4 regions of the Kitasatospora sp. NPDC022856 genome follow, and region 2 is predicted to be linked to each of the others. Evidence: riboswitches for the same ligand, from Rfam matches in the RefSeq annotation. Region 2 holds a riboswitch; each other region holds the start of a gene.
The links. Region 2 has a riboswitch for cyclic di-AMP ahead of ACZ34W_RS26225 (M23 family metallopeptidase). Riboswitches for the same ligand answer to the same signal wherever they lie in the genome.
Positions count from the first base shown of each region.

Region 1: another riboswitch for cyclic di-AMP. It lies ahead of ACZ34W_RS00960 (C40 family peptidase); the one in region 2 lies ahead of ACZ34W_RS26225 (M23 family metallopeptidase).
Region 3: another riboswitch for cyclic di-AMP. It lies ahead of ACZ34W_RS31820 (transglycosylase family protein); the one in region 2 lies ahead of ACZ34W_RS26225 (M23 family metallopeptidase).
Region 4: another riboswitch for cyclic di-AMP. It lies ahead of ACZ34W_RS15715 (glycoside hydrolase family 16 protein); the one in region 2 lies ahead of ACZ34W_RS26225 (M23 family metallopeptidase).

Region 1 covers NZ_JBVHHE010000001.1:210,208-217,309, forward strand. Annotated here, with positions in the region: gene ACZ34W_RS00940 (glycosyltransferase family 4 protein) at 1-445, opposite strand, end outside; gene ACZ34W_RS00945 (glycosyltransferase 87 family protein) at 690-2,114, shown strand; gene ACZ34W_RS00950 (hypothetical protein) at 2,111-3,268, opposite strand; gene ACZ34W_RS00955 (C40 family peptidase) at 3,301-4,359, opposite strand; gene ACZ34W_RS00960 (C40 family peptidase) at 4,585-5,739, opposite strand; cyclic di-AMP (ydaO/yuaA leader) riboswitch at 5,750-5,903, opposite strand; gene ACZ34W_RS00965 (C40 family peptidase) at 6,227-7,102, opposite strand, start outside.
Region 2 covers NZ_JBVHHE010000022.1:97,125-104,226, forward strand. Annotated here, with positions in the region: gene ACZ34W_RS26215 (alpha/beta fold hydrolase) at 1-783, opposite strand, end outside; gene ACZ34W_RS26220 (YiaA/YiaB family inner membrane protein) at 906-1,196, opposite strand; cyclic di-AMP (ydaO/yuaA leader) riboswitch at 1,441-1,599, shown strand; gene ACZ34W_RS26225 (M23 family metallopeptidase) at 1,612-2,472, shown strand; gene ACZ34W_RS26230 (hypothetical protein) at 2,544-3,572, opposite strand; gene ACZ34W_RS26235 (GNAT family N-acetyltransferase) at 3,615-4,187, shown strand; gene ACZ34W_RS26240 (sensor domain-containing protein) at 4,289-5,002, shown strand; gene ACZ34W_RS26245 (class I SAM-dependent methyltransferase) at 5,101-5,823, shown strand; gene ACZ34W_RS26250 (hypothetical protein) at 5,820-6,899, opposite strand.
Region 3 covers NZ_JBVHHE010000037.1:39,680-46,781, forward strand. Annotated here, with positions in the region: gene ACZ34W_RS31785 (response regulator) at 1-207, shown strand, start outside; partial or broken gene ACZ34W_RS31790 (phosphatase PAP2 family protein) at 349-690, opposite strand; gene ACZ34W_RS31795 (hypothetical protein) at 626-793, shown strand; gene ACZ34W_RS31800 (SurA N-terminal domain-containing protein) at 1,236-1,829, shown strand; gene ACZ34W_RS31805 (nucleoside triphosphate pyrophosphohydrolase) at 2,460-3,479, shown strand; gene ACZ34W_RS31810 (SDR family NAD(P)-dependent oxidoreductase) at 3,588-4,022, opposite strand; gene ACZ34W_RS31815 (cytochrome P450 family protein) at 4,181-5,455, shown strand; cyclic di-AMP (ydaO/yuaA leader) riboswitch at 5,730-5,902, shown strand; gene ACZ34W_RS31820 (transglycosylase family protein) at 5,908-6,825, shown strand; gene eno (phosphopyruvate hydratase) at 7,081-7,102, shown strand, end outside.
Region 4 covers NZ_JBVHHE010000011.1:31,355-38,456, reverse strand. Annotated here, with positions in the region: gene ACZ34W_RS15720 (hypothetical protein) at 108-677, shown strand; gene ACZ34W_RS15715 (glycoside hydrolase family 16 protein) at 821-2,095, opposite strand; cyclic di-AMP (ydaO/yuaA leader) riboswitch at 2,100-2,224, opposite strand; gene ACZ34W_RS15710 (MoaF-related domain-containing protein) at 2,651-2,980, shown strand; gene ACZ34W_RS15705 (alpha/beta hydrolase) at 3,052-4,194, opposite strand; gene ACZ34W_RS15700 (TetR family transcriptional regulator) at 4,519-5,139, opposite strand; gene ACZ34W_RS15695 (SDR family NAD(P)-dependent oxidoreductase) at 5,477-6,241, shown strand; gene ACZ34W_RS15690 (FHA domain-containing protein) at 6,403-7,102, shown strand, end outside.

The sequences.
Region 1 (7,102 bases), on a different contig from region 2:
ACTCGCCGAGGTAGGTGAGGGTGTCGGTACCGGCGCCGATCCGGCGCAGCAGCTGCCGGGCCACCGGGAGCTGGGCCCAGGCGGCCTCGTGGCCGTGCGTCATGCCGAGCAGCCGCCCGCCGGCTCCGGCCCGGCGCAGCGCGGGCGCCATCAGCCCGAGCGGGGCGGCCGCGCCGAACCAGACCGAGTCGCACTTCTCGGCGCGGAGGATCTCGGCGGCCCGGCGGGTGACGCGCGGTGTGGGAACCATCACCTTCGTCCGGTCGCGGATCACCGGGAACGGCTGTTCGGCGTCGAAGCGGGCGACCTCGGCGCCGTCGCGCCAGGTCGACGCGTAGACCACGATGCTCCCGGCGGGCTGACGGACAGCCATGTTGTGGACGAAGGCCTGGATGCCGCCGGGTCGCGGCGGGAAGTCATTGGTGACGATCAAGGTCTTGTGCATCTGGCCACGGCTCGCTCGGTCGGGGGGTGCTCGGTGTACCGCTGGGTGATCCGTACGATAGGTCAACACCACGACCCGCCGGGAACGGATCCGCGCACGGCAACCGTTTCTCCCCCGGGTCTGTCCTAGAACCTAGGCAGCCGGTGCGGCCCCGCCGAACGTGGCGCCGCGCCCGGCACCGGCCGCCCGGGCGTCCGTCGCGCGACGCCTCCGGTGGGACGTCCGAGACGAACGAGGGAGCGCAGTGGAGTTGGCCCCGGCCACCAAGTCCGGTTCACCCAGCGGCGCCGACGGCCCCGGCACGGCGCTGGCCGTCCGCCAGGAGCCCGTACCGGCCCCCACCGGCCCCTCCCGGCGTACCGGGGCGCTCTGCGCGCTCGGCGGGACGTGGCTGGCCTCCCGGGCACTGCTGCTGCTGCTGGTGACCGGCGTGCTGCGGATGGCCGGCGGGGACATCACCACGGACGTCTGGCTGATCTACCACGGCTGGTACGGCGTCCTGCAGACCGGCACCTTCCCGCTGGACGACGTGACCTGGCAGTACCCGCCCGGCGCCGCCCTGGTGATCATGCTGCCCGGGCTGCTGCCCTGGTCGTACCTGGTCTCCTTCTGGGTGATCTGCGGGCTGGCCGACGCGGTCGCGATGGCCCTGCTGGTGCGTACCGGCCTGCGCAGGGGCCGGGCGCTGACCGGTGCCTGGGTCTGGGTGGCCGGCGTGCCGCTGCTCGGTCCGATGATCTACAACCGGTACGACGTCATCGTCACCGCCGTCGCGGTGGCCGGCCTGCTGGCGCTGATCCGCCGCCCGGCGATCGGCGGCATCCTGCTGGGGCTGGGCGGGATCATCAAGATCTGGCCGCTGATCGGCCTGATCGGCACCCCGTCCGGCCGCCGCACCCGCCGCTCCTGGACCGCCGCCGCGGCCACCGCCGTCTCGGTGGGCTTCCTGCTGGCGGCCGGGATGAACGGCGCCTTCGAGTTCCTGACCTTCCAGAAGGACCGCGGCGTCGAGGTGGAGTCGGTCGGCGCGCTGCCGCTGCACTTCGCCCGGATGGCCGGCGCCTGGGACGGCAGGGTGACGATGAACTACGGCTCGGTCGAGATGCTCGGGCCGTGGGTGAACGTGGTCGGCAAGGTGATGCTGGCCGGCAGCCTGCTGGGCTTCGCCTGGCTGCTGCTCTGGCGCTTCACCGCCAAGCGCCGCAACGCGGCGACCATGTACGACGCGGCGCTGGCCGCGCTGCTGATCTTCACCGTGACCAGCCGGGTGATCAGCCCGCAGTACCTGGTCTGGCTGGTCGGCGTGGCGGCGGTCTGCCTGACCGTGCGCGGCACCAGCCAGCGCCCGGTGGCGCTGCTGGTCCTGGCCGCGACGCCGCTTACCGTGGTGGAGTTCCCGCTGCTCTTCAGCGAGCTGGTCGGCAGCGAGCCCTGGGCCGTCACCGCGCTGACCCTGCGCAACCTGCTGCTGCTGGCCGCCACCGGGCTCTCCTGCGTCCGGCTCTGGCGCTCGACCCGCGGGACCGCCCAGCTCCCGCCGACCGTCGTGCTGGACCGCGCGGAGCCGGAGCCGGTGTCGGCGACCGGCTACCCGGTGCGCCCGGGGATCGCGTACGAGCAGGACCTGCTGGACGGCATCGACCGGCCGCCGGCCCAGCGGCGGCGCTAGGCCGCCAGGCGGCGGACCTCGGCGACCCAGAGCGCGGTGAACTCGGCCAGTCCGAGGCCCAGCTCGTCCCGCAGGACGCGGTCCGACTGCTCCTCCCGGCCCGCGCCCGCGCCCGCCGCGCCGACCGCCCGGTAGTAGCCGACCAGCCGGTCCGGCCCGAAGCGGCGGGCGATCAGGTCGCAGGCCAGCCAGGCCTGCTCGTAGGCCTGGGCGATGCCGTCGGCCCCGGCGGTGAAGTCCTGGTCGGCGGGGAGCGCCGAGGGCACCCGGCCGGCGGCGACGTCCCGGGCCAGCTCGGGGGCGATCTGCCGGGGCGAGCGGCCGGAGTCCCGGTAGCCGGTCCAGTCGGCGACGCCCTCGGAGAGCCAGAGCGGCGTCCAGGCCCGGGTGTCGGCCCGGGTCGCCACATGCACGGCCTCGTGGGTGATCACCACCTGGCGGCCGAAGTCGCCGAGCCCCCGGTAGGCACCGGGGTTGACCAGCACCCGGTCGGCCGGGGTGTGCCGGGGGGCGCCGGGCGCCGCGGTGGTGACCGCCACCATGCCGGTCCAGCCCGCCGGGTCGGCGTCCAGCAGCCGGCCGAACTGCTCCTCGGTGCCGGGCAGCTCCAGGAGCAGCCGGCCCGGCCAGGCGGTGCCCCAGAGCGCGGTGACGGCCGGGACGGCCCGGTCGGCCACGGCCGTGAGCTGCGCCGGGTCCGGGCCGTCGGCCAGGCCGAGCACCAGGCAGTGCGCGCCGGCCGCCGCCCGGACGGTCCCGAAGTCCCAGAGCGGCGCCGGCCCGTCCGGGCCGTCCTCGCGTTCGACCCGCCAGCCCCCGCCGGTCCGCCACAGCTCCAGCCGGCGCTGGTGGACCACCGGGTAGGCGTCGTACCCGGTCACCCGGACGGTCAGTTCGGCGGTGGCGGTGAGCCGGTCCGGCCGACCGGCCGGACCGAGCACGAGGTTGCGGTAGGCCGCCTCCACCGGGGGCGCGGACGGTCCGGTGGTCAGCGTCCGGGCCCGCTCGGCCAGCAGCGCGACCACCTCGGCCCGCTGGTCCGCCACCGCGGCCACGGAGGCCGCCGGAGCCGCCCGGGGCAGCGACAGCTGGGCCAGTCCGCCCGCCGCGAGCAGCAGGGCCCCGCGCCGGGACAGTGCGCGGCAGCGTGTCACGGCGTCGGCGGGAGGGGTCGGGACGGGCCGGCTCAGAGCCGGATCACCTCCGCGACGGGCATCGCGTTGACGCTCTCGTAGCGGACCTTGGCGCCCGGGTAGGGGGCGTGCACGATCACCCCGCCGCCGGCGTACATGCCGACGTGGTGCCTGTCCCGGTAGAAGATCACCAGGTCTCCCGGTCGCGCGTCGGAGATGCTGACCCGCTGGCCGGCGTACGCCTGGGCCTGCGAGGTGCGCGGCAGGGTCACTCCGGCCTGCCGCCAGCTCCAGTACATCAGACCGGAACAGTCGAACGCGCGGGGCCCGGCGGATCCGTACACATAGGGCGAACCGATCATCCGCACGGCGGCGGCCAGCGCGGCCGCGCCGCGTTCGGAGGCGGGCGGGGCCGTGCCCAGGTCGAGGCGGTCGGTGCCGCGGGTGGCCCGCTGCTCGGCCTCGCGGGCGTCCTGGGCCACCATCCGGGCCCGCTCGCCCGCCCCCAGGCTGTTGAGCAGCCGCTGCGCCTTGGCCAGCCGCTGCTGGATCTGCTGTTTGCTCTCGGCCAGGGCCCGGCGGGTCTCCTCCAGCTCGGAGAGCTTCATCGAGGCCTCCGACCGGCGCTGGTCGAGCCGGCGCTGACGGGCCACCACCTCGTGCAGCGTCTCGTTCTGCCGCTCGGCGGCCTGGTCCAGGCTGCGGGCCTTGGAGAGGTAGCCCTCCGGGTCGGTGGAGAGCATCAGCTGGACGGTCTGCGCCATCCCGCCGCCCCGGTACTCGGCGCCGGCCACGGTGGCGAGGTCGCCGCGGAGCTCGTTGAGCTCGCCCTGGGCGACGGCGACCTGCTGCTGGAGCGTGCCGGTCTCGTGCTGGAGGCGCTGCTGGACGTCCAGTGCGGCGTTGTACTTCTCCGAGGCCTGCTCGGCCTCGTCGTACAGCTGTTCCACCTGCGCCTTGACGTCCTTGCGGTTCGACGGCCCGTCCGGCGTGCCCGGGGCGGCCTGGGCGGCACCCCCCGTGGCCACCCCCAGCGCGGTGGTGGCCGCGGCGGTCAGCACCAGCGCACGGGCGAACGCGCCCGGCAGGGGGGAACGGCGGTGCACGGCCATACGACGGTAACTCCGATCCTGCGACCCGGCCCCGCCGCCGCACCGGTGCGGGCGGCCGTCGAGCGGGAGTCCGGTGGCAGACGTTAGCGAGTCCGGGCGAGCGAGTCCAAACCCCTCCCAACCCGAATATTTGACCCGCAATCGGACATCAGCACGGTCCGGCACGAAAGCCGCAGGCCCGGCCTCCCGCGAGGGGAGACCGGGCCTGTGGGAGCAGACGTCGGATCAGACGCGCACGATGGCCGAGATCGGCAGCATGCTGGCGGTCTCGTACCGGACGTTCGCGCCGGGCTTCGGCGCGTGGATGACCTGGCCGCCGCCGACGTAGAGCGCGACGTGGCTGCGGTCCGCACGGTAGATGATCAGGTCGCCGGGCTGGGCGTTGGCGATGTTGGTGCCCACGTTGGTACCGGCGGTGGCCTGGGACTGCGAGGTGCGCGGCAGCGACACGTCCGCCTGGGCGTAGGCCCAGCTGGTCAGGCCGGAGCAGTCGAAGGAGCTCGGACCGGCCGCGCCGTAGACGTACGGGGCACCCAGCTTGCTCTCCGCGGCGGCGATCGCGGCGGCGGCGCGCGAGCCGTTGGCGGCGGGCGCGGACGGCGCGGCGGCCGCGGCGGCGGGCTTGGCGGCCGGCGACGACGGGGCGGGCAGCTGGTCGCGGGTGTTGTCGCGGGAGGCGCGGTCGGCGTCCGCCTTGGCCTTGGCCTCGGCCTTGGCGGCGTCCGCCTTGGCCTTCGCCTCGGCGGCGGCCTTCTCCTCGGCCGCGCGCATCGCCTGGCGCTCCTGCTCGGACAGCGAGTTGTACAGGTCCTGGGCCTTGGCCAGCTTGCCCTGGACCTCCTCCTTGGAGGCCTTCAGCTGCTGGGTGGTGGCTTCGAGCTCGCCGAGCTTGCCCTGGGCCTCGTTGCGGTCCTGGTCGAGCCTGCGCTGCTGCTCCTGGAGGTCCTTCAGCGCACCGGACTGCGTGCTGCCGGCCTGGTTGATGGCGCCGGCCTGGCTGAGGAAGCTGTCCGGGCTGGACGAGAGCATCAGCTGCACGGTCGGCGATATGCCGCCGTTGCGGTACTGCTCGCCGGCGATCTCGGCGAGACCGCCCTGGGCCTCGGTCACCGCGGCCTGCTGACGGGCCACCTTGTCCTGCAGCTCACCGACCTGCTTCTGCAGCTCCTGCTGCTTGGCCTGGGCGCCGTTGAGCTTCTCGGTGGCCTGCTCGGCCTGCTCGTTGAGCTGGTCGATCTGCTCCTTGACCTGATCCTTGGTCGGCGTCGGGTCGGCGTGGGCGCCGGACTGCGCGGAGAGCGCGACCGCCGCGGCGGCGACACCGGTCAGAATCGAGACCCGGGCGCGGCCGGCGGGCTTGGGACGACGATGGGACGCCACGAAGGCGGACTCCTTCTTCCTACGTCCGCCTACCGGGTGAGCTGACGGGTTCGGGCCGGAAGCGTGCCCTACGACGCCTCACCGACCGCACGACGGTCGACCTGGCGCCGATTCACCCCGGAGGAACATGGTTCCCCGGCTCCGTTCCACAGCGCCCCCGACTACTGGACTCCCCGACGGGCAGATGCTCTGCCCCGCTGCTTCACGAACTCGGCGGTAAACCTCCGCCGCCACCCCTGCTGGGTGATCGACTGTGCGGTGGTTCGAGGCATGACCCTAGTAACAGAACCGTGATCCGTTCAAATCCTTGTCAGAAAAATGCCGGAAGAATATCCAAGTTCATTTGTGAATATGACCGGGTGTGATCACACGCCCACATGGAGCTGATCATTTGTCATGATGCGGCCGCAGACACCGACGCCACCCCCGGTTCCGGGGGTGGCGCGGATCACAGGGCCGGATCCCGGCCCGTGGGCATGTCGGTCCGTCAGACCCGGCGGATCGCGTTGATCGGCATCGCGTCGGCCTTCATCACCTTCACCACGTCACCGGTGTGCGGCGCGTGGACCACCATCCCGTTGCCGATGTACATCCCGACGTGGCTGCGGTCCGGGCGGTAGATGATGAGATCGCCCGGCTGGGCGTCGGCCAGCGAGGCCACCTTCGAGCCGTAGTTGGCCTGCGCCTGCGAGGTGCGCGGCAGCGAGACGCCGGCCTTCGCGTACGACCAGACCATCAGACCGGAGCAGTCGAAGGAGTTCGGGCCGACCGCGCTCCAGACGTACGGCGAACCCTGCTTGCTCATCGCGTTGGCGACGGCCTGCCCGGCGAAGCCGCTGCCCTGCGGGAGGCTGCTCAGGTCGGTGCGCTCGCTGCCGCGCGAGGCCCGGTCGGCCTGCTGCTGGGCGGCCTTCAGCGCGGCCCGGTCGGCGGCGCTGAGCGAGTTCAGCAGGTCCTGGGCTTCCTTGAGCTTCTTGTTGACCTCGGCCTTGGACTGGTTCAGGTCCTTGGTCGTGCTGTCCAGCGAGGCGAGGACGGCGGCCGCCTCGGCCTTCTGCTGGTCCAGCCGGCGCTGCTGGTCCTGCAGGCCCTTGAGCGCCTCGGTCTGGCTGGAGCTGGCCTGCTGGACGCTGGCGGCCTTGTCCAGGTAGCCGGACGGGTCGGAGGCGAGCATCAGCTGGACGGACGGGTCGATGCCGCCGGTCCGGTACTGCTCGGCCGCCACCTCGGCCAGCCCGCCCTGAAGCTGGGTCATCTGGTCCTGGCCGCGAGCCACCTGGTCCTGGAGCTGGTCCGCCTGCTTGCGCAGCTGGTCCGCCCGCTCCTTGGCACCGTTGAACTTCTCGGTGGCCTGCTCGGCCTC
Region 2 (7,102 bases):
CTGCGGCCGGTCGGCCATCGGGTAGTGCCCGGAGCCCTCGATCATCACCTTGCGGCCGTTCAGTGCGGCGGCCTGCCGGTCGGCGACCAGCTCGGGGTCGGGGAAGTCGGGGTCCTTGGTGCCCATCACGACCAGCGCCGGGCAGCTCACGGCGGCGGTCCAGCCGTTCGGCGCGGAGTCCCCGCGCACGTAGCCCCGGGTGGCCTGCTTGCGGCCCGGCGTGCGCATCGCGGCGACCAGTCCGTCCACGTAGGCGTCGAAGTCGGCCGGCTTGGGACCGGGGTACGCCATCTTGCGGTGGTAGAGGCCCCAGAACGCGGGCGAGTGCACCAGCAGGACGCCCATCACGCCGAACATCGCGCGCTGCAGCGCGTTCGGCGGCGGGTTCTCGACGAAGGCGTCCACCAGGACGATCCCGGCCACCCGCTCCGGCGCGTCCCCGGCCACCTTGACCACCGTCGCACCGGCGTAGGAGTTGCCGACCAGCGTGGCGCGGTCGATGCCGAGGTGGTCCAGCAGGGCGAGGACGTCGGTGGCGATCGCGGCCGGCGTGTAGTCGTCCCAGGCGATCGAGGACTCGCCGAAGCCGCGCAGGTCCAGGGTGATCACCCGGTGGCCCGCGGCCACCAGCAGCGGGCGCAGGTGCCGGTACGCGGCACGGCTGTCGAGCATCCCGGGGAGCAGGACGAGGGGGGCGCCGTCGCCCTGCTCGGTGTCGTCGAAGGCCAGCCGGCCGCCGGGGAGGTCGAGGTACTGGGTGCTGGGGGTGAAGGTGCCGGGCATGGGGGCCTCCTCGGTCCGCGGGGCTGTCGGCATTGCGCCGATAGCCATAAAGCTAAGGCTAATAGCCTTAGCTTTCAAGCCCTCGACCGGCCGGACCCCCGGGGCGGCCCCGGTACCGCGGCTCAGACCCCCTCCACCTTGAACGGGTCGTGCTCGGCGAGCAGCTTCTCCAGCCGCGCCTGGTCCACCCGGGTGACGATCTCGTTGGTCTCCTGCCGGTCCCGGATCACCTTGGCCAGGGTGAAGGCGGAGGTGACGGTGTAGAGCAGGCCGACCGTGAGGAAGGCGCGGGTCCAGCCGCCGACCGGCAGATAGGCGATGCCGACGGCGAGGGCGCCGCCGGAGAGGGCGAAGGAGAGGACGGCCTGGAGGTGGTACGCGGCCGTGGTGCGTGACTGCATCGGTGCGTTCATGGCGCCAGGATGGCCGCGCCGGGAGCGCCGCACATGAGTAGGAGTACTCAAGTGGGGGACCGTTCGTTGACGTCCCCTCACGTTCGGTAGTGTCAGTTGCCATCGATCCGCCCAAATCGCCCATCAGGTCACGTACCGTCCGGGTAGTATCCGGCTGTCCCGAACGGACGGCTTGGAATCAGAGGCTCCTAGGATTAACGTTTGATAACGCAGCGCGGTTCGTAACGCCGTACCCAGACGGCACCGTGCGCCGTCGCCTAATCCCGCCGGCCGGCCTCCGGGCAGGCCAGGGAGCCGGGGAACCATGTTCCTTGGGGTGAATCGGCCGGGCCCAGGCCCAGCCGTAGGAGACCTTCCTGCTCCGAACCCGTCAGCTAACCCGGTAGGCGCGAAGGAAGGAAAGGAGCGCGCCTCCGTGGCGTCGTCGCACTCTCCGGCACACCTGCCCGGCTCCCCCGCCGGCACCCAGCTGCTCGACCACCCCTGGCCGCCCGCCCACCCGGGCGAGTTCGGCGGGTCCGGCGTCGAGACCGGGCCGCAGGCCCCCGACAGCAACCGGCACCGGATGCCCCGTCAGACCCGCGGCACCGCCCCGCTGCTCGGCGTCACCGCCGTGGCCGCCACCCTCGGTGCGACCGGCTTCGCCTCCGCCACCCCGGCCGCCGCCCCCGCCGTCGAGGTCCCGGACGAGACCCCGGTCGCGCTCGCCGCGGACCCGGGCCTCGCGCTCGCCGCCCGGATCCAGCAGCAGGCCGACAGCCAGCGCACCGCCGCCGAGGAGGGCGCCCGCCTGCAGGCCGCCAAGGAGGCCGAGGTCAAGCGCGCGGCCCAGCAGCAGGAGGCCAAGCGGGCCGCGGAGGAGGCCGAGAAGGCCAAGCTCGCCGCCATCGAGCTGCCGGTGCGCGACTACCACCTCTCGGCCCACTACGGCCAGAGCGCCTCCTACTGGGCCCACCTGCACACCGGCCTGGACTTCGCCGCCGACACCGGCACCCCGGTCTACGCGGTCGGCCAGGGCACCATCACCTCGGCCGGCTGGGCCGGGTCGTACGGCTACCGGATCGTCGAGACGCTGCCCGACGGCACCGAGATCTGGTACTGCCACCTCTCCTCGATCATCAAGGGCTCCGGCAAGGTCGTCCCCGGCCAGCAGCTCGGCAAGGTGGGGGCCACCGGCAACGTCACCGGCCCGCACCTGCACCTGGAGGTCCGCCCCGGCGGCGGTGCCCCGGTCGACCCGGAGAGCTGGTTCGAGCAGCGCGGCGTGACCCCCTGACCGGCGTCACCTTCTGACAGCCCGCCGCGGTGCCCCGGCCGTCGTGACGACGGCCGGGGCACCGTCGCGTCTCAGGCCCCGGCGGCCGCGTCGGCCCCGTCCGGCCGGTCGGCGGACCCGTGCACGTGCCCGTCCCCGGGCGCGTAGCCGTACTCGTCCCCGGGCGCGTAGCCGTACTCGTCCCCGGGCTCGTCGTCCCCGTACTCCCCGGCCTCCTCCGCCTCGCCGGATGCCCCGGGCAGCTGCGCCAGGTACGCGTCGATCTCCTCCTGGCCCGGCTCCGGGGCCAGCTCCGGGAACTCCTCCACCAGCAGCCGCGGCAGCCCCGGCACCGTCCACTCGCCGAAGAGGTCCAGCGCGGCCTCGACGGCGGCCTCCTCGAACGCCCCGAAGTCCCCGGCCAGCTCGTCGGGCATCGGCCGGCCCTGCGCGGTGAGCTCCTCCAGGTTGCGGTAGCTGCGCCGCATCAGCCCCTGCTCCAGCAGCCGCCGGGCACCGTCGGTGGCCATCCCGACGCTGAGCGGCCGGGCGCCGTCCCAGCCCCCGTCGTCCACCGGGTCCAGCGCGCCCGCCGCCTCCAGCCGCTCGTAGGCGGCCGCCCGGTCCTCCGGCGCCAGCTCCCGGAACGCCTCCAACCAGGCCCGGACCGCCGCCCCGTCGGCCGGGTCCACCCCGTCCGCGCGCAGCAGCAGCGTGTACAGCCGGGGCCAGGTCACCAGGTCGGCGCGGCGCAGCAGCCCGGCGGCCACCTCGCCCTGCCACTCGGCCTCCGCGTGCAGCCGCTCCTGCCGCTTGGCGTTCAGCCGCTTCGCCGCCCGCTGGTGGTCGATCAGCAGCCGCACCGCGGCGCCGTACGCCAGCGGGTCCTGCTCCGGCTCGGGCTGGACGTACAGGTAGAGCCGCTCGTACAGCAGTTGTTCCACGGCGTCCGAGGTCAGCTCCGGCCAGCCGTCACGCATCCTGCCCTCACCCAGCTCCAGCAGCGCCAGCACCGCCCGCACCGGCGCCTCGGCCACCGGAGGGTGGCCGTGCGCCTGCGCCCAGGCGAGCAGTTCGGCGGCTTTGGTGCGCGGGGCGAGCCGCAGGTCTTCTTCTTCCATGTCACGTAAGGTAACCGGAAAGCCCGGGTAGGGTCGGCAGGCATGGTCCCCGTCCGACTCACCGGCCCCCGCCTGGCCATCCGCGAGTTCCACCACAGCGCCGCCGACGTCGACGCCCTGTACGCGGTGTTCGGCGACCGGGAGGCCACCCGCTACCTCCCGTTCGAGCCGCGTGACCGCGAGGACTGCGCCGACCAGATCGAGCAGTACCTGGAGGAGGCGCAGCAGGACGAGCGGACGGTCTACCGGCTGGCCGTCACCCGCCGCGCCGACGCGGACGCCCCGTCCCGCGCCGTCCCGATCGGCAACGCCGCCCTCACGCTCGGCGGCCACCGCAGCGCCGACCTCGGCTACGCGCTGCGCCCGGACACCTGGGGCAACGGCTACGCGGGCGAGATCACCGGGCTGCTCTGCGACTTCGCCTTCGGCCCGCTCGGGCTGCACCGGCTGGTCGCCCGGGTGGACGTGGAGAACACGGCCTCGGTCCGGGTGCTCATCCGGGCCGGCTTCCGTCTGGAGGGCCGGATCCGGCACGACGTGCACCTGCGCGGCTGCTGGCGCGACTCCTTCCAGTACTCGCTGCTCGCCCACGAGTGGCCCCGGGTGGGGGGTTAACCCCCGGCCCGCTTCACGGGGGAGCCGGATGTCCGCCCGGCCCGGCCTTTGACAGGGTTGTGACGTCAGCCCGGCACGCCACCGAGAAGGACCCGAGGGCCATGAGCAGCAGCCTCAGCACGCAGCGCAGCGAGGACGACCGCGACGACGCGGTACGGCGCACCGAGGAGCCGCCGTACGCCTGGCGGGCGCCGTTCTCGTCCTACTACTACCGGGAGCTCGGCTTCACCCTCACCGCGGTGCCGGTGGCCCTCGCCGGGTTCGCCTTCGCCATCACGCTGTTCACCTTCGGTGTCGGCACTCTCGTCACCGTGCTCGGCATGCCGGTGCTGGCCGCTCTGACCGCCGGGGCCCGGGGCTTCGGCCGGCTGGAGCGGGCCCGGGTCCGCGGCATGCTGGCGCTGGACGTGCCCGGCCCGAAGCCGGTCCGGGTGCGCCGGCCGGGCAGCTGGGGCGCGATCACCGCGCGGCTGGTGGACGCGGCGGGCTGGAAGGCCGTGCTCTACCAGGTGGTGATGCTCCCGTGGGCGCTCTTCAGCTTCGTGATGTCGCTGACGTTCCTGCTGGTCGGCTGGACGCTGGCGCTCTACCCGCTCTACCACTGGGTCTACCCGAAGTACGTCGGCTGGCGGGGCTTCCGGGTGTTCGACTACTACGACGGCAACGGCGTCGAGCACGTCTACTACGTCGAGGGGCCGCTGCAGATCGCCGGGCTCTCGCTGCTGGGCTTCGTGTTCGTCTTCCTGACCCCGCAGCTGGTGCGCGGACTGACCAACGTCAACCGGCTCGCCGCCCGGGCTCTGCTCGGCCGCTGACCGGCCCACCCGCCGCCCCACCGCCCGGCCCCACCGGCCCCGCCCCGCCCCGGACGTTCCGGGGTGCGGGCGGGGCCGGCCCGTGGTCCGATGACCGCATGGCCGCCCCGACCGACCTCGCCGCCGACGTCCCGGTCACCTCCCGCCCGCTGGACGAGTACTGCGCGCTGTTCGACCTGACCCGGGCCGGGCTCGCGGCCCTCCCCGGGCCGGTCCTCGACTGCCCGGGCGGCGCCGCCGGGCTCGCCGCCGAGGCACGCGAGCTGGGCTGCCGGGTGATCGCCACCGATCCCGCGTACGCCTGGCCGGCCCCCGAGCTCGCGGCCCGCGCGCTGGCCGCCCGCGCCGCCATGGCGGCCGCGATGGCCGCCCGCCCCGAGCTGTACCCGGCGTCCCACCACCGCCCGGCCGACCGCTACCTGCGCAGCTGGGACCGGGCCCGCCGACTGTTCGCCGCGGACGCCGCCGCCCACCCGCAGCGGTACGTGGCCGCCGCGCTGCCCCGGCTGCCGTTCGCGGACGACACCTTCGCGCTCACCCTCAGCGGGTTCCTGCTGTTCGTCTACCCCGAACTCTTCGGCCCCGAGAAGCAGTTGGCCGCGCTGACCGAGCTGGTCCGGGTGACCGCCCCCGGCGGCGAGGTCCGGGTCCACCCGCTGAACGACGCCGCGGGCCGGCGCTGCCGGCACCTCGATGCGCTGCGCCGCGCGCTGGGCGAGCGCCGGATCGCCAGCGAGGTCCGCCCGCTCCCGGCCGGTGCGGGGCGACTCGGCCGGGTCCTCGTCCTGCGGGCCGCCGACCGCCGGCGCCGGGGCGGCTAGCCCGGCTGCCGCTCCGGCCGGTCGGTCTCGGGCGGGCCGGCCGACTGCCCGGCCGGCGGGCCGACCGGACCGGTCTGCTGCGGGAGGGTGACCTGCGGGGGGAGCGGAGCCGGTGACTCCAGCCGGGAGAGGATCTTCTCCGCCAGCCAGCTCCGGTCGGAGCCGTACGGGATGCCGTCCGGCGCCACCAGCCGGCCGGCCACCGCGTCCCGCAGCCGCTGCGCCTGTGCGGCCGGCAGCCAGGAGAGCAGGCCCCGGGCGGCCAGCAGCGCGTGGTACTGCTCGAAGCCGGAGCGCGGGTGCTCGATCGCCTCCAGCACGCTGGTCAGGTCGGCCAGCGCGGGATCGCCCTGCATCAGGGCGAGCGCCTGGATCCGCCGGTCGTCGGCGCCGTCCGCGAACAGCTCCCGGACCCGGTCCGCGGTGAGCGCCGAGCGCCGGGCCGTCGACCGGACCTCGGCCATCACGCTCTCCGGCCCGGTCGTCGCGTTCGACGGCAGCAGGCGGGCCGGGTCGTTCGCCCGGCCGGTGCTGCCGCCCAGCAGGCCCAGGTGCTGCATCGCGCGGACCCGCAGGTCGTCCGCGCCCACCTTGTCGCCCCGGAGGTCGCGGTCCTGGCCGGCCAGGAAGAGGTCGAGCGCCTGGTCGGCGCCGGAGAGCACCCGGGGCAGGGCGAGCCGGGTCACCAGCCAGCCGGTCAGGAAGCCGAGAACGAGGAAGTAGAGGACGAGCGCGGCCGCGAAGGGGGCCGCGCCCTCGCCGCCGCCCAGCGCGGGGGCCAGCGCCGCGCCGAGCTGGTGCAGCCGCTCGCCGAGCGAGCCGAGCTGGGTCAGGCCGACGCCGAGCAGCACCTTGGTCAGCCAGTCGGAGACCTGCTCCAGATTGGTGTTCGGGGCGTAGGAGCCGTGCGGCTCACCGGCCGGGCCGCCGCGCGCCCGGGGCACGCCGAACAGGAAGCCGAGCGCGCCGCCGAGCACCGCCGAGGCCCCGGTCACCACCAGCCCGCCGCCCAGCGCCTGCCAGCTGTGCGCCCGGTCGAGGGAGAACAGCACCAGGCCGAGCGCCCCCACCCCCACCAGCGCTCCGGCCGCTCCCCGTTGTGCCGTTCGCAGGGCCGTCGTGCCCCCGGTCCGCCGCGTCCTCGCCATCGCCTACCCCCTGTGGCCGCCCCGCTCCGCTCCGGAACCCGCGCCGACTCTAGCGTCGGAGCGGTGGGAGGCAAACGCCCCGGGCCGATCGGTGCCGGAACAGCAGACAGCCCGTGGGCTGCTCCTCGCTG
Region 3 (7,102 bases), on a different contig from region 2:
GAGCGGGAGGTGCTGACGCTGATCGCCGCCGGACTGTCCAACGGGCAGATCGCCCGCCGGATCGGGGTGGTGGAGGGGACCGTGAAAGCCCATGTGAGCTCCGTCCTGGCGCGGCTCGGAGTGGCCAACCGGGCGGCCGCCGCCGTCCTCGCCCACGAGGCCGGCCTGACCACCGGCGGAACGTGCGCGGGCGGTCCGCGCGCCTGACGGCCGCGCCGCCGCCAGCGGGCCCAGCACCCGTATCCCGACCGGCGATGCCACCGCCGCCGTGGCGAGCGGCAGGAGCGCGACGACCACCGCCGCGGTGATCGCCCCGCCGAGAACGGCCCCGGCGACCACGTCGTGCGGATAGTGCACCCCGGCGGCCACCCGCAGCGCGGCCGTCGCGACCCCGACCGGGACGACCAGCAGGGCCCAGCGCGGCCGCAGCAGGACCAGACCGGTCGTCAGGGCGGCGGCCAGGGTCGCGTGGTTGCTGGGGAAGGACCAGTCGCCCGGCGGCGGGCAGTGCGCGACGACGGGGTGTGCCGACAGGGCGTCGGGCAGGGCGCGACAGGGCCGCTCCTCGTCGACCACGACCTTCAGCACCTCGCTCGCCCCGTAGGCGAGGACGGTGCCGAGCCCGGTGAGCGCGACCCCCGCGACCGCGTCGGCGGCGCGTCGGCCGCGGGCCGTCCACCAGCAGAGCACCAGCAGCAGCCCGAGCACCAGCAACCCCGCCTCGCTGGCGGGCTCCAGCAGCGAGGCGAGCCGGTGCGGTGCGTCGACGACGACATCGGCCACCCGCCGGTAGCCGCCGGCGGACGCGCCGCCGGTCACCCGTACCGGCCCGCCGTGCCCGGCCCGCCCACCGCCTGTCGGTGCCAGCCACCCGACCGCGGCGGTGCCCGCACCCAACACCGCCACCGCTACCGCCACCCGGGTGCCGGTCGCCCTGCTCGCCCCGGCCCTTCCGGCCCCGACCCCTTCCGCCTCGACCGTCCTCGTCCTGACCGCTCTCTTCCTGGCCCTGTTCGTCATGGTCAGGACGGTAGGGGTAGCCGGGGGACCGAGGCCCGGGTCGAAAGGCAGGGGGAGACCTGGACGATCGTCGGGGTTGACGCCGCACGCCGGGTGAGCCGTTCGGGGCACGGTCCGCGCCGAGGGGGCCGGGCCGCCCTACCCTCGGGACACCGTCCGGCCGCTCGCGGGAAGGCGCCTCCGAACGCCTGCCGCCCCCACCCCGGAGACCAGCCATGCACCGTCGGACCGCCGTCGTCGTCGGCGCCCTGCTCGCCGTCCCGACGCTGGCCGCCTGCGGAGCCGACGGGCTGACGCCGGGCACGGCGGCCGTGCTGGACGGCCGGCGGATCCCGGTGGCGGTCGTCGAGGCCCGGGTCGCGGAGCTGCGCGAGGCGGCCGGCGGCGCCTCCGCGGACGGCCGCCGGCCGCCGGACGGACTGGTACGACGGGCCGTCGCGGACCTGGTGCTCGACGCGGTCGTCGCCCGCGCACTGGCCGACCGCGGGCTCGCGGTGGGCGGTGCGGAGGTGGCGGCGGCCCGGACGGCGGCGCAGGACCGGTACGGCGGTGCCGGCCCGCTCGCCCGCGTCCTGGCCGCCCGGGGTGTCGCCGGTCCCGGGGTCGACGACTACTTCCGTCGCGAGCTGAGCATCCGCCGCCTCGCCGCCGCCACGGGCCAGGACGCCGCCACCCCGGCGGGCGACCACACCGTCCGCCTCGCCCTGGCCGAAGCCGCCCTCCACCTGCGCGTCAACCCCCGCTACGGCACCTGGGACGCCGACCGGGCCGCCCTCCTCCCCGACACCCCGCCCTGGCTGGCCGGCTGACCCCCAGGCCCGACGGGCACAGGAAGTCGGACCGGCCGACTTCCCACTCCGCGCGCCGCGACCGGTACGCGCCCCTGCGGCGGAACGGGGCGGGCGGGGGCCCATGCCGGCTGGCCCTCAGGTTCGACGGGCACAGGAAGTCGGACCGGTCGACTTCTCACTCCGTGCCGCGCGACCGGCCCGCGCCGCTGCGGCCGAACGGGAGGGGCGAGGACCCATGGGCCTGCCGCCGTCCTTCGACCGAGGGGGCGGAGCCGGACCGGCACCGGGGCCTGCCGCTGCCCCTCTGCGTCGGGTGCGTCAGGCGGTGCGGGGCGGCGGGCCGGCACGTACCCCGACGTCGTCTTCCGGGTCGGGCGGAGGGCGGTGGGGCGCGGCCGACACCCGGGCCAGCCGTCGCCCTCGGGGGCGGGCGGAGTACGGCGGTGGGGCCGGTCCGGTGCCGTGGTCTCGCCGCCTCGGGGCTGATGCCTGTCGCCCGTCGGGCCGGGCGGAGGGCGGTGCCGGACCCTGACCGGCACCCGCCCGGGCGATACCCGGTACGCGGCCTGACCGGCACCTGCCCCGCCGTCCCCCTGGCCGGGTGAAACGTGGAGGCGGGGGCTCACCGGGGCCGGGTAGGTTCGGGGTGTGACGAATCTTCCGGGCGCGAAGCTGATCCTGCTCACCACCACCCACCGGGTGGCTCCCGGCCTGCTGGCCTGGCCCGCCTGGGAGGCGCTGAGGTCGGCCGGGCGGGTGCTCGCCGGGGACGCCGCGCACCCGCAGCTGCCGGCGGTGCGGCAGGCGGGGGTCGAGGTGGAGGTGGTGGCGCCCGATTCGGCGCCCGCTCTCGCCCGGCTGCTGACCGGACAGCCGGCCGCCTCGGGGCCGACGGTCTGGCTGGGCAGCCCGGACGGCGACCCCGGGCTCACCGACGCGCTGGCGCGCCTCGCGGTCGAGCACGCGGGCGAGGTGCCCGAGATCGAGGTGCTGCCCGGTTCGTACGACCTGCCGGGCGCGCGGCTGCTGGACCTGGTCTCGGTGATGGACCGCCTTCGCTCGCCCGGCGGCTGCCCCTGGGACGCCGAGCAGACCCACGCCAGCCTGGTGAAGTACCTGGTGGAGGAGTCCTTCGAGCTGGTCGAGGCGATCGAGGAGGGGGACCGCGACACGCTCCGCGAGGAGCTGGGCGACGTCCTGCTCCAGGTCTTCTTCCATTCCCGGATCGCCGAGGAGCACCCCACCGACGCGTTCTCCATCGACGACGTGGCGGGTGACATCGTCGATAAGCTGATGTACCGCCACCCGCACGTGTTCGGGGATGTCGAGGCCGAGGGCGCCGCCGAGGTGGAGGCGAACTGGGAGGCGCTGAAGGCCGCCGAGAAGTCGGAGCGCGAGTCGGTGCTGGACGGCGTGCCGGCCGGTCTTCCCGCGCTGGCGTACGCGGCGAAGCTGGTGTCCCGGGTGCGCCGGGCGGGCTTCACCGGTGTGCCGGACGCGGCCTACGAGCTGCCCGCGGAGCTCACGGCGGAGTCGGCGGGCCGGCTGCTGCTCGCGGTGGCGCAGCGGGCGTTCGACGCGGGGGTGGACGTGGACGCCGCGCTCCGGGCGGCCGCGCGCGGCTACCGGGACGCCGTGCGCGCCGCCGAGGGGCTCAAGCCCGAGTAGCCCCGAGCGGCCCCCCGGAGCACGCCCGGGCCGAGACCCGCGCCCGGGCACGCCCGCACCGCGACCGCCGCCCGGGCACGCCGCCCGCACCGCGACCGCCGCCCCCCGTCAGACCGCCGCCACGTCCTCCACCGCCCGGCGCTGCACCGGGACCACCTCGTCGACGACCTCGGCGATCGCCTCGCCGACCAGGGCGAGCAGTTCGGCCAGCCGCTCCAGGTCGAGGTGGTCCGGCAGCTCGGCGAGGGAGACGACGCGCTCGCCGCCCGGCCCTGCGACGCAGAACAGGTCGATCGGGCCGAGGTGCTTCTCGGTGGTGTCGACCAGGGCGGCGATGTCGCTCGGGCGGCGGATGTCGCCGCAGACGCCGACGACCGGGCAGCCCGGCCGGTCGAGTTCGGTGGCGAGGTCCTCGGCGATGCCGACCTGCTGGTCGGCGATGAGGACGCCGGAGGCGCCCGCGGCGGTGAACCGGCGGGCGAGGCCGGCTCCCGACCCGCCGGCGAGTACGGCGATGACCACGACTGCCCCGGTGACCCGCATGGTGCGCTCCTCCCTGTGGGCGGCTCCGCACCGGCGCCCACGCATTTTGCTTGCGGAGGATCGTAGGCAGGTCCTGACCCTCCGCAACAGGGATTACCCCTCAGGTGACCAGGCTCACGCCTGCCGCGCCGGGGTTCCCCACCGGATACGGTCGACACATGCCAGTTCAGCCCGATTCAGCCCGCCCGCCGCTCTTCACCTGGGAGTTCGCCGCCGACCCGTACCCGGCGTACGCGTGGCTGCGGGAGCACGAACCGGTGCACCGCACCACCCTGCCGAGCGGGGTGGAGGCCTGGCTGGTGACCAGGTACGCCGACGCCCGGCAGGCGCTCGCCGACAGCCGGCTCTCGAAGGACCCGGCCCACCACAGCGGGCACGCCCACCGCAGCGGCCGGGTCGGCATCCCCGGCGAGCGCCAGGCCAATCTGATGACCCACCTGCTGAACATCGACCCGCCGGACCACACCCGGCTGCGCCGGCTGGTCTCGAAGGCGTTCACGCCGCGCCGGGTGGCGGAGTTCGAGCCCCGGGTGCAGCAGCTCACCGACCGGCTGATCGACGGCTTCGCGGAGCGCGGCTCGGCGGACCTGATCCACGAGTTCGCCTTCCCACTGCCGATCTACGCGATCTGCGACCTGCTCGGCGTGCCGGCCGAGGACCAGGACGACTTCCGGGACTGGGCGGGCATGATGATCCGCCATGGCAGCGGGCAGCGCGGCGGGGTGGGACGCGCCGTCAAGCGGATGCGCGCCTACCTGGCGGAGCTGATCCACCGCAAGCGGGCCGATCCCGGCGACGACCTCATCTCGGGGCTGATCCGGGCCAGCGACCACGGTGAGCACCTGACCGAGAACGAGGCCGCGGCGATGGCCTTCATCCTCCTCTTCGCCGGGTTCGAGACGACCGTGAACCTGATCGGCAACGGCACCTACGCTTTGCTGCGCAACCCCGGGCAGCGGGCGCTGCTCCAGGACTCGATCGCCCGCGGCGAGACCGCGCTGCTGGAGACCGGTATCGAGGAACTCCTGCGCTACGACGGTCCAGTGGAGCTCGCCACCTGGCGGTTCGCGACCAGCCCGCTGACCATCGGCGGCGTGGACATCCCGGTCGGCGATCCGGTGCTGGTGGTGCTCGCGGCGGCGGACCGGGACCCGGCGCGGTTCGCCGACGAGAACACCCTCGACCTGGCCCGGACGGACAACCCGCACCTCGGCTTCGGGCACGGCATCCACTACTGCATCGGTGCGCCGCTGGCCCGGTTGGAGGGGCGCGCGGCGCTCACCACCCTGCTCACCCGGTTGCCCGATCTGCGACTCGCCGCTAGCCCGGAGGAGCTCCGCTGGCGCGGTGGCCTGATCATGCGTGGACTGCGCGATCTCCCGGTGGAATTCACCCCCGAGAAGCCCTCCGCGGCACCGGTGGACGGGCTCTGAGCAAATCCGTCCGGCGACCCCCGGCGGTGTCTCGATCTCGTCGCGCCGAGACCGCGACACGCTGACGGGGTGTCGCCGACACGCCCTATCAGCGGGTATGAATCAGCATCAAACCGGACATAGCCCTGTCGTTGGTAGGCGATCGGCCACGCGCCGTAATTTATGTGTGATACCTGCGATATGAGCTTGTTATTGATGTGAGGATCTGTCTACCCTCCCTGGAGTTCGCAGCTGCGGACCTCGTGCGCGGAACGCCGAATCCTGCCCGCCGCGTTACGGGAAACCGACCAGAACCCTTGGGCAGGGGCGGGGGAACCAGGTTTGTTGCCGTCCCCCACGGCTTGGGGTGAAGCCGCCCGCGCGGGCAGAAGGCGTCCGCGTCGTGCGGCCGGGCCACCTCCCGGTCCGAACCCGACAGCTCACCTCGCAGGCGTGCGGAGAGGGACTTCCCCATGCTCTTCGTCGGAACCGGCCGTCACCGTCGTCGCACCCAGACCGAGAAGGCCATCGCCGTTGCCGGCGTGGCCGGCGTCGGACTCGCCCTGCCGCTCCTCACCGCCACCGGCGCCTCGGCCGCCCCGGCCTCGACCTGGGACGCGGTCGCCCAGTGCGAGAGCGGCGGCAACTGGGGCATCAACACCGGCAACGGCTTCTACGGCGGCCTCCAGTTCACCTCCAGCACCTGGAAGGCGTTCGGCGGCACCTCGTACGCGCCGCAGGCCCACCAGGCCAGCCGGGCGCAGCAGATCTCGGTCGCCGAGAAGGTCCTCGCCTCGCAGGGGCCGGGCGCCTGGCCGGTCTGCTCCCAGAAGGCGGGCCTGGCCAAGGGCGGGGCCGCGGCCTCGGTCGACACCTCCTCGGACGCCGAGCCGACGGCCGCCGCCAAGCCGGCCCAGTCGAAGCCCGCGCAGAAGCCGGCGCAGAAGCCCGCCCAGAAGCCGGCCCAGCAGCAGGCTCCGAAGCCCGCCGCCCAGCAGCCCGCCCAGCAGGACGACCGGGCTCCGGGCTTCGCCGGCCAGCCGGGCTGGGACGCCGACGCGAAGGTCTTCTGGTACCAGAGCGACGGCGCCTGGTACTGGACCAGCCACCAGAGCGTCTACCAGCAGTACGCCGGTCAGCAGGCCGCCCAGCAGACGAGCGGGTACGCGGGCCAGGACAGCCGCCCCGCCGCCCACGGCGCCCCGGCCGCGGTCGCCGCCCAGCAGCGCACCGGGCACGGCTACACCGTCCAGTCCGGTGACACCCTGTCGACGATCGCCGCCGCCCAGGGCGTCGAGGGCGGCTGGCAGACGCTGTACGACGGCAACCGCGGCACCGTCGGCACCGACCCCAACATGATCCTCCCGGGCCAGCAGCTCGATCTCGGCTGACCGCCCGTGTGGTGACTCCCCGTGCGGTGACGCCACGAAGGGGGCCGGTTCGGCCCCCTTCGTCCGCATCCGGCCGCATTTCGTGGGACAACCAGGTGAACTACCGGTGGGTAGCCCGGCCACACGCTGAGACGGGACCGAGGTCGACGTGGTCCCGGGAGCCCGTGCGGTTAGGCTCTGGTCGTAACGACTCCGCAACCATCCGGCCGACAGCACCCATCGTCAGCCGAACCTGCTTCCGCTAGGAGATGCCTCGTGCCGTCCATCGATGTCGTCG
Region 4 (7,102 bases), on a different contig from region 2:
CCCGAGGGCGGGGTGCGACGAGGACGGCGAGCCGGTCGGTCACGCTGGTGCCGACGCGGCCCGCAACGGTGCGGACCGCCGGAACGCAGAGGGCAGGGTGAGCGACGATGTCGCGCAGAAGGTCCGCACTGAGATTCCTCGGCAGGGCGCTGACGGTGGGGTGCGCGGTGACCGCGCTGGCCGCCGGGTCGGCGGGGGCCGCCTGCCCGGGCGCCGATCCCGCGGTCGGGGACGCCCCGGCGGCGGAGGTCGCGCCACTCGCGGTGCCGGCCCCGTCGAACTCCGACCTGGAGGTGATCCGGCTCGACCCGGACGCCGTCGCGCCGGAGGGCATGGTCACGTTGCACGCCTTCATCGCCAACCGCGGGCCGGACAGGACGGCCTCGCCGTTCACCGTGGTCGTCACCCTGCCGGAGGGTGTCACGCCAAGGGAGCCGTTCTCCCCGGAGAACTGCACCGCGTTCCAGAACGGCCACCGGGTGCGCTGCCAGTTCCCCCCGGGCCTGCCGAGCCTCGAGAGCGCCACGGCACTGATCCCGCTGAAGGTCGGCGCCGACGTCCCCTACGGCGAGCTGCACGGCGGCTACGTCGCCATCAGCAGTGCGGACGACCCGAACTCGGAGAACAACAAGCTGCCGTTCACGATGAACATCGTCGAGCCCCCCGCCAGCTACTGACCGGACCGGCCAGGGCCGTACCGAGCCGGGCCCCGACGGCTCAGCGCGGTACGGCTGTCCTGAGCCGTACCGCGCCGAGTGCGTTCCGGTCCGGGTGCGTTCCGGTCCGGGTGCGTTCCGGTCCGGACCGGGCGCCGATCGGCCTAGCGGTAGACCCGGACGTAGTCCGCGGCGAAGGTGATCGGGGCCGTGCCCTGCGGCGCGGCGTGGTACTGCCCTGCACTCAGGGACAGGTTGAGGATCAGGTACGCGGACCAGTTGGCGCCGACGCCCTTGCCGTCCGAGAACACCTTCGTACCGTTGACGTACCAGTCGACCGAGGTGGCGCCGTAGTGGGTGCCGATGGTGACCCAGCCGTCCTTCGCGATCGCCTTGGCGTCGGTGTAGTACAGGTGGCCCGGGTTGACGTGGTTGGTCAGCTCCAGCAGGTTCGGGTTGTCGGGGTGGTACTCGAAGGAGTCGATCTCCCCGTTGCCGTTCTTCCAGGTCCACAGGGCCGGCCAGGCCCCCGTGCCGGCCGGGAGCTTGACCCGGGTCTCGGCGTAGTCGCCGGTCTTCACCTGGAAGCCCTCGCTGGAGTACTCGGTGGTGAGCAGCCCGGTGTCCCAGGACTTCTTGCCGTTCTCCAGCGTGTTGGCGCCCGGCTTGGCGGTGAACGTGGCGACGCCGCCGGCCACCGAGACGTTGTTCCTGTTCAGCCAGTCCAGCTTGTTGTCGTCCGGGTTGTGGTTGCCGTAGCGGTAGGCGCTGCTCTTGTCGCCCGTCCAGCGCGAGCCGTAGGCGATCGGGCCGTTGAACTCGTCCGACCAGGTCAGCGACTTCCCGGCGACCGGCGCGCCGGTCGCCGGCGCGGTGGGGGCCGGGGCGGTGGGCGACGGCGTGGCGGTCGCGGTGGGCGACGGCGTCGGGGTGGGCTTGGGGGTGGCGGTCGGGCTCGGGGCGGGGGCGACGGTCGCGTCGGAGACCGCGAGCTGGCGCGAGGGCAGGTTGTGCCAGGTACCGCCGAGGTCCTGCCAGAAGCCGAACTGGGTGTACGTCCCGGCGGGCAGGGTGCGGGCACCGGTGGTGATCGACAGGCCGCCGGGGCAGATCTGCGCGTTGGAGACGTTGCCGGGGAAGTCGAGGTTGCGCCCGGCCGCGTCGCGGACGCCGACGCCGACGGTCTTGGCCGTGAAGCAGGACGAGGAGTGGACGGTCAGCGCGGCCGTGGTGGCCTTGCCCGCGACCATGGTGGCCGGGGCGAGCCTGTCCTGGGTGACGGTCGGCGCGGTGGCCGCCTGGGCGCCGGTGAGCGCCGGGACGCCGAGCAGGCCGGCGCCGCTGATGGCGAGCGCTCCGGTGGCGGCGAAGGCGGCCTTGCGGCCTCGGTGGGAGGGGCGGGCGTGGCGCGGGGTCGCGCGCCGGGCAGGCTTCTGCATGGCGGTGTCCTCTGTAGACGCCTGCGAGGTGAGCTGTCGGGTTCGGGCTGAGGTTGCCCGGCCGCCTGTGGGAGCGGCTTCACCCCTAGCCTCGGTCCGCACGCGCGAGCGCGTGGGCCTGGCACTGACCTGGGTCCCCCGCTCCCGTCCGCTGCGGTGCTCGACTGCCGACCGGCGGGTGGACAGGACTCGGCGTCCCGACGGCGGGGTCCGCGAAGACGGACTCGTGCAGGCTAGGCAGGCCGCTCGAATGTCGACAAGCCGACGGGGGGTGTTGTCGCGCAGCTCACAGTGCGAGCCGTCCGGAGTGGATCAAGTCACCGGGGAAGTTGATCAGTTGGAGACGGGGCGGGGCGTGGGGCGGGCGCGGGGCGGCCGACGGGGTCGGCGGCGGGTCGGCGAGCGGGTGGCGGAGGTCCGGCCGGGCGGGGGCGGCGCCGCCCCGGTGTCCGCTCCGTGGCCGGGTGCCCGCATGTCCGCCGCGAAGGTCGGCCGGTCGGATAGGTTGGGAGTCCAGCCGTACCGCACAGACGAGAGACGAGGACCCGCTCCGCCATGACCGCGCCCCTGCCCGCCTTCGCCGGCCGTACCTACCTCTTCCAGGTCGACAACGGCGCGGCCTTCCGCAACGCCTACTCGCCCGACGGCAAGCGGCTGCGCTGGGAGGGCCTCGGCGAGTCGGCGGGCCAGTGGGAGGACGTCGCGCTGCACATCGCCGAGATCGGGCCGGAGCTGTACTTCGTCAGCTGGACCGAGCAGAGCGGCATCACCGTCAGCCACGTGATGGACCTCGGCAGGCTGACGGTGCGCGCGTTCTGGACGTACGAGGGCGAGGGCGGCCGGGTCGGCGAGCTGCACACCGGGACGCTGGAGCCGGTGGCCTGAGCCGTGGCCTGAGCGCTGCTGTACCGGCCGTGCCGCGGCGCCCCGCGCCCGTCCGGGTCAGGGGTCAGAGGTCAGACCGCGCGGTCCGGCACCCTGAGGTGCTGGGAGAGCCACTCCAGCGAGGACGGCAGCAGCCTGCTCCAGGTCTCGAAGTTGTGGCCGCCGGTCCTCATCATGCTGTAGGAGACCTTCATGGGCGCGTGCGCGGCGGCCACGAAGGCCTCGGTGTCCCGGCGGTAGTCGCCGTCGCCCTCCCTGGTCCCGGCCAGCAGGACGGACACCTCGGGCTGCGGCAGGTTCTTCAGCCGCCACATCAGGTCGGCCTCGTTGCGACGCTGCTGGCTGCCCTTGAAGAGGTCCCCGGTCGTCGGGTCGTCGGCGGCCTGGTAGTAGCCGGAGAGCGAGACGGCGGTCGGGAAGACCTCCGGGTGCCGCATGGCGAGCTTGAGGGCGCAGTAGCCGCCGGTCGAGTTGCCCATGAATCCCCAGGCCCGCGGGTCCGAGGAGACCCGGTAGGTCGCCTGGATCGCGGCCGGGACGTCCTTGGTGAAGTACGTCTCCGACTGCGCGCCGCCCGGGATGTCCTCGCACTCGGTGTCCTGCGGGAGTGCGGGCGAGGGGCGCATCAGCACCATCACGGTCGGCTGCATCCGCCCCTCCTGGAGCAGCTTGAGCGCCGCGCCCGGGTAGTTCAGCCGGGTCACCAGGTTCTTCGCGATGCCGGGGAAGCCGGTGCTCACGATCACCGCCGGGAACTGCTTCTGCGCGTACTCCGGCTGGAAGTACTGCGGCGGCAGGTAGACGTACCCCTCGGTGGAGAGCCGTGTGGCGGCACCGTCGATCCGGACCTCGCGGATCTCACCGGACTGCTTCGGGTCGCGACCCAGCGCCCCGCCGCCCTTGACGGACGCGTGCCCGATGGTCTCCACCTGCAGGCGGCCGGACGCGTCCGCCTTGTTCTGGATGACGACCGGGCCGTTGCCGCCGGTGCCGAGCAGGTCGTCCCAGCTGCTGTAGAAGGCGAAGTAGTTGTTGGCCACCAGGCCCAGTGCGGCGAGCACGGTGAGCTGGGTGGCGAGCAGTGCGCCGATCCGGCCGAGCACCGCCTGCCAGGTCGTCTTCGACAGTCTCGGCCACAGCCAGACCGTGCCGGCCATCATCACGACGGCGATCAATACGGTCAGCGCCAGCACCTTGTGGCTCGTCAGACCCATGTCCTACTTGCTCCCACGCCTCGAACTCCCCCATACCCGTCGTCAGGACATCTGTCAGGACAACCGGAACGGCCGCCCCGGTTCCCCCGTCCACCACGGAAGCCACCACCGAGGCGCGATCAACAACCCTAGCGGCCCGCCGGGCCCCCGTGGACCCGCCGACCAGCGGGTATGGCGACCGGGGTGGTGCCGGGACCGCGGGAGAGCGGGCTGGCACGAGCGGAGTGACGGGCAGTGTGACGAGCGGTGTGACGGGCGATGCGACGGGCGATGCGACGGGCGGTGTGACGGGCGATGCGACGGGCGGGCCGGCCTGAGGTCGCGTCAGCTGACGCTGCTCCAGAGGCGCAGACCGGCGGTCAGTTCGCGCATGCACCGGGCGCCCAGCTCCTGGGGCGAGCCGGGCCCGGCGGCGGGGGCGTCGGAGAAGGCCCACTCCTCCAGGGCCACCCGGATGGCGGTGGTCGCGGCGGCGGCCGCGAGCCGGATCTCCAGCTCGTCGGTACCCCGGGGGCAGCGGGCGGTGAGCACCGCGCGCAGCCGCTCCTCCGAATCGGCGTGCACGCGCTGCCAGACCGAGTCGAGACGGGGGTCGCGAAGCAGGTCGCGGGTCCAGTGCATGGCCTCCACGCCCGGGGTGTCGGTGGGCGTCAGCGACTCGACCGCCGAACGCTCCAGCGCCTCGCGGACCGGCAGATCCGCCGAGCTCTCCGCGAAGAGCAGCACCCACCGCCGGCCGCCGGCCGCCAGCAGCGGGGCGACGGCGTCCTCCTTCACGGAGAAGTAGCGGTAGAAGGTGCGCACCGAGATGCCGGAGGCGAGCGCGATCTCCTCGGCGGTGGTCGCCTCGGCCCCGCGCTCGGCGAAGAGCGCGGCGGCGGTACGGGCGATCTCCAGCCGGGTGGTGTCACGGCGGCGCTGGTTCAGGGTGGGGCGTCCGATCACAGCACTCAGCGTACGCGTACCGACGCACGCGGTGGCGCGACGTGCCGGGATGGCGTGTTGTGCCGGGATGGCGCGGCGTGCCGGGATGGCGTGTTGTGCCGGGATGGCGCGGCGTGCCGGGATGGCGTGTTGTGCCGGAGTGGCGTGACTCGCCCGGGTGGCGCGGCGCGCCTCGGCGGCGTTCCGCGCCGGGCGGTCGTCAGCGGTATGACCGTCCAACCGAATCCGCGTGGCACATCGTGCCACTTTGGCCCAGCGCGACTTATTGGCACGACGTGCCACTTCGGCGTACCGTGTCATTCGAGGTCGCGAGACCACGAACGAACGGAGAACCACCATGGAGCGCTTCAGCGGGCGGATCGTCCTGATCACCGGCGGCGGCTCGGGCATCGGCCAGGCCACCGTGCACCGGATCCTCGCCGAGGGCGGGCGGGTCGTCGCGGTCGACGTCGACGAGGACGGCCTGAAGGCCACCCTGGACCGGGCGACCGGTGACGGGACCGCCGACCGGCTGACGACCTCGGTCGTGGACATCTCGGACGAGGCCGCCGTCCGCGCAGGCGTGGCCGAGGCGGTGGCCGGACTCGGCGGGCTCGACGTCCTGGTCAACGCGGCCGGGATCCTGCGCTCCTCGCACACCCACGAGACCAGCCTGGAGTTCTGGAACACGCTGATCGCGGTCAACCTGACCGGCACCTTCCTGATGACCCGCGAGGCGCTGCCGGCCCTGCTCGCCGACGGGCGGGGCGTGGTGGTGAACTTCAGCTCCACCTCCGCGACCTTCGCGCACCCCTACATGGCCGCCTACGCCGCGACCAAGGGCGGCATCCAGTCGTTCACCCACGCGATCGCCTCGGAGTACGCCAAGCGGGGACTGCGCGCGGTCTGCGTCGCCCCGGGCAGCATCGACAGCGGCATGACCAACAACCCGGGCCTGCCCGCCGACGCCGACTTCAGCCTGCTCGCCAAGCTCTCCCCCGCGCTCGGCCAGGGCTTCGCCGGGCCGGAGACGGTGGCCGGCGTGATCGCCATGCTGGCCTCGGACGACGGCGCCTTCGTCACCGGCACCGAGATCCGGATCGACGGCGGCACCCACATGTGACCCCCGACCGGACGGCTGGCCGACCCGGTGGGCCCCGGGGGCTGTCCCGAGGCACCGAGGTGGCCTTTACTGGAGGTGAGGGCACCCGAGCCGGCGGACGGACGCCGCACCGTGTCGCCGCCGCCGGTGGTTCAGCAGCCCGCCCGGCAGGAGGCCGTGCCATGAGCTCACCGTCGCGGGATCAAGCCTTACCCCGTCTCGTCGTCGACACCCCCGGCCGGCTCCAGGGCGAGGTCTTCGAACTGACCGACCGGCCGCTGCTCGTCGGCCGGGACGCCACCTGCCAGATCCGGGTGGGCGAGCCCGGCGTCAGCCGGCGCCACGCCGTGGTGCAGCGGTCGGCCGGTCACACCACCGTCGAGGACCTGGCCTCCACCAACGGCACCCGGCTCAACGGTCACCCGGTGCACGGACAGGAGGAGCTGCACGCCGGGGACGTCCTGGACTTCGGCCCCTTCGAGGTGCACTACGAGGACCCGTGGGAGGCCGCCACCGCCATCCTTCCCGGCCCCGGCACGGGGGACCCGGCGCAGAGCCCGGCGGAGCGGCCCGCCGATGTGACTCGGACCGCCGCGCTGCCGCTCCAGCCGGAGCCGTCGGAGCGCCAGGAGTACCAGGAGCGCCAGGAGTACCGGCAACCGCAGGAGCAGCCGCGCGGGCTGCGGGGTCCGCTCGTACCGCCGTCGGCGCCGCAGCAGCAGTACCCACCACAGCAGTACCCTCCGCCGCCGCAGTACCCGTCGGCGCGGCCGCCCCCGCCGGGCCGCCGCCCGCCACCGCCCGGGCCGCCCGACCGCCCGGCGGCACCGCCGTACGGGGCGGAGCGCCGGTTCGAGGTGGGGCAGCAGCAGGCGGGCAACC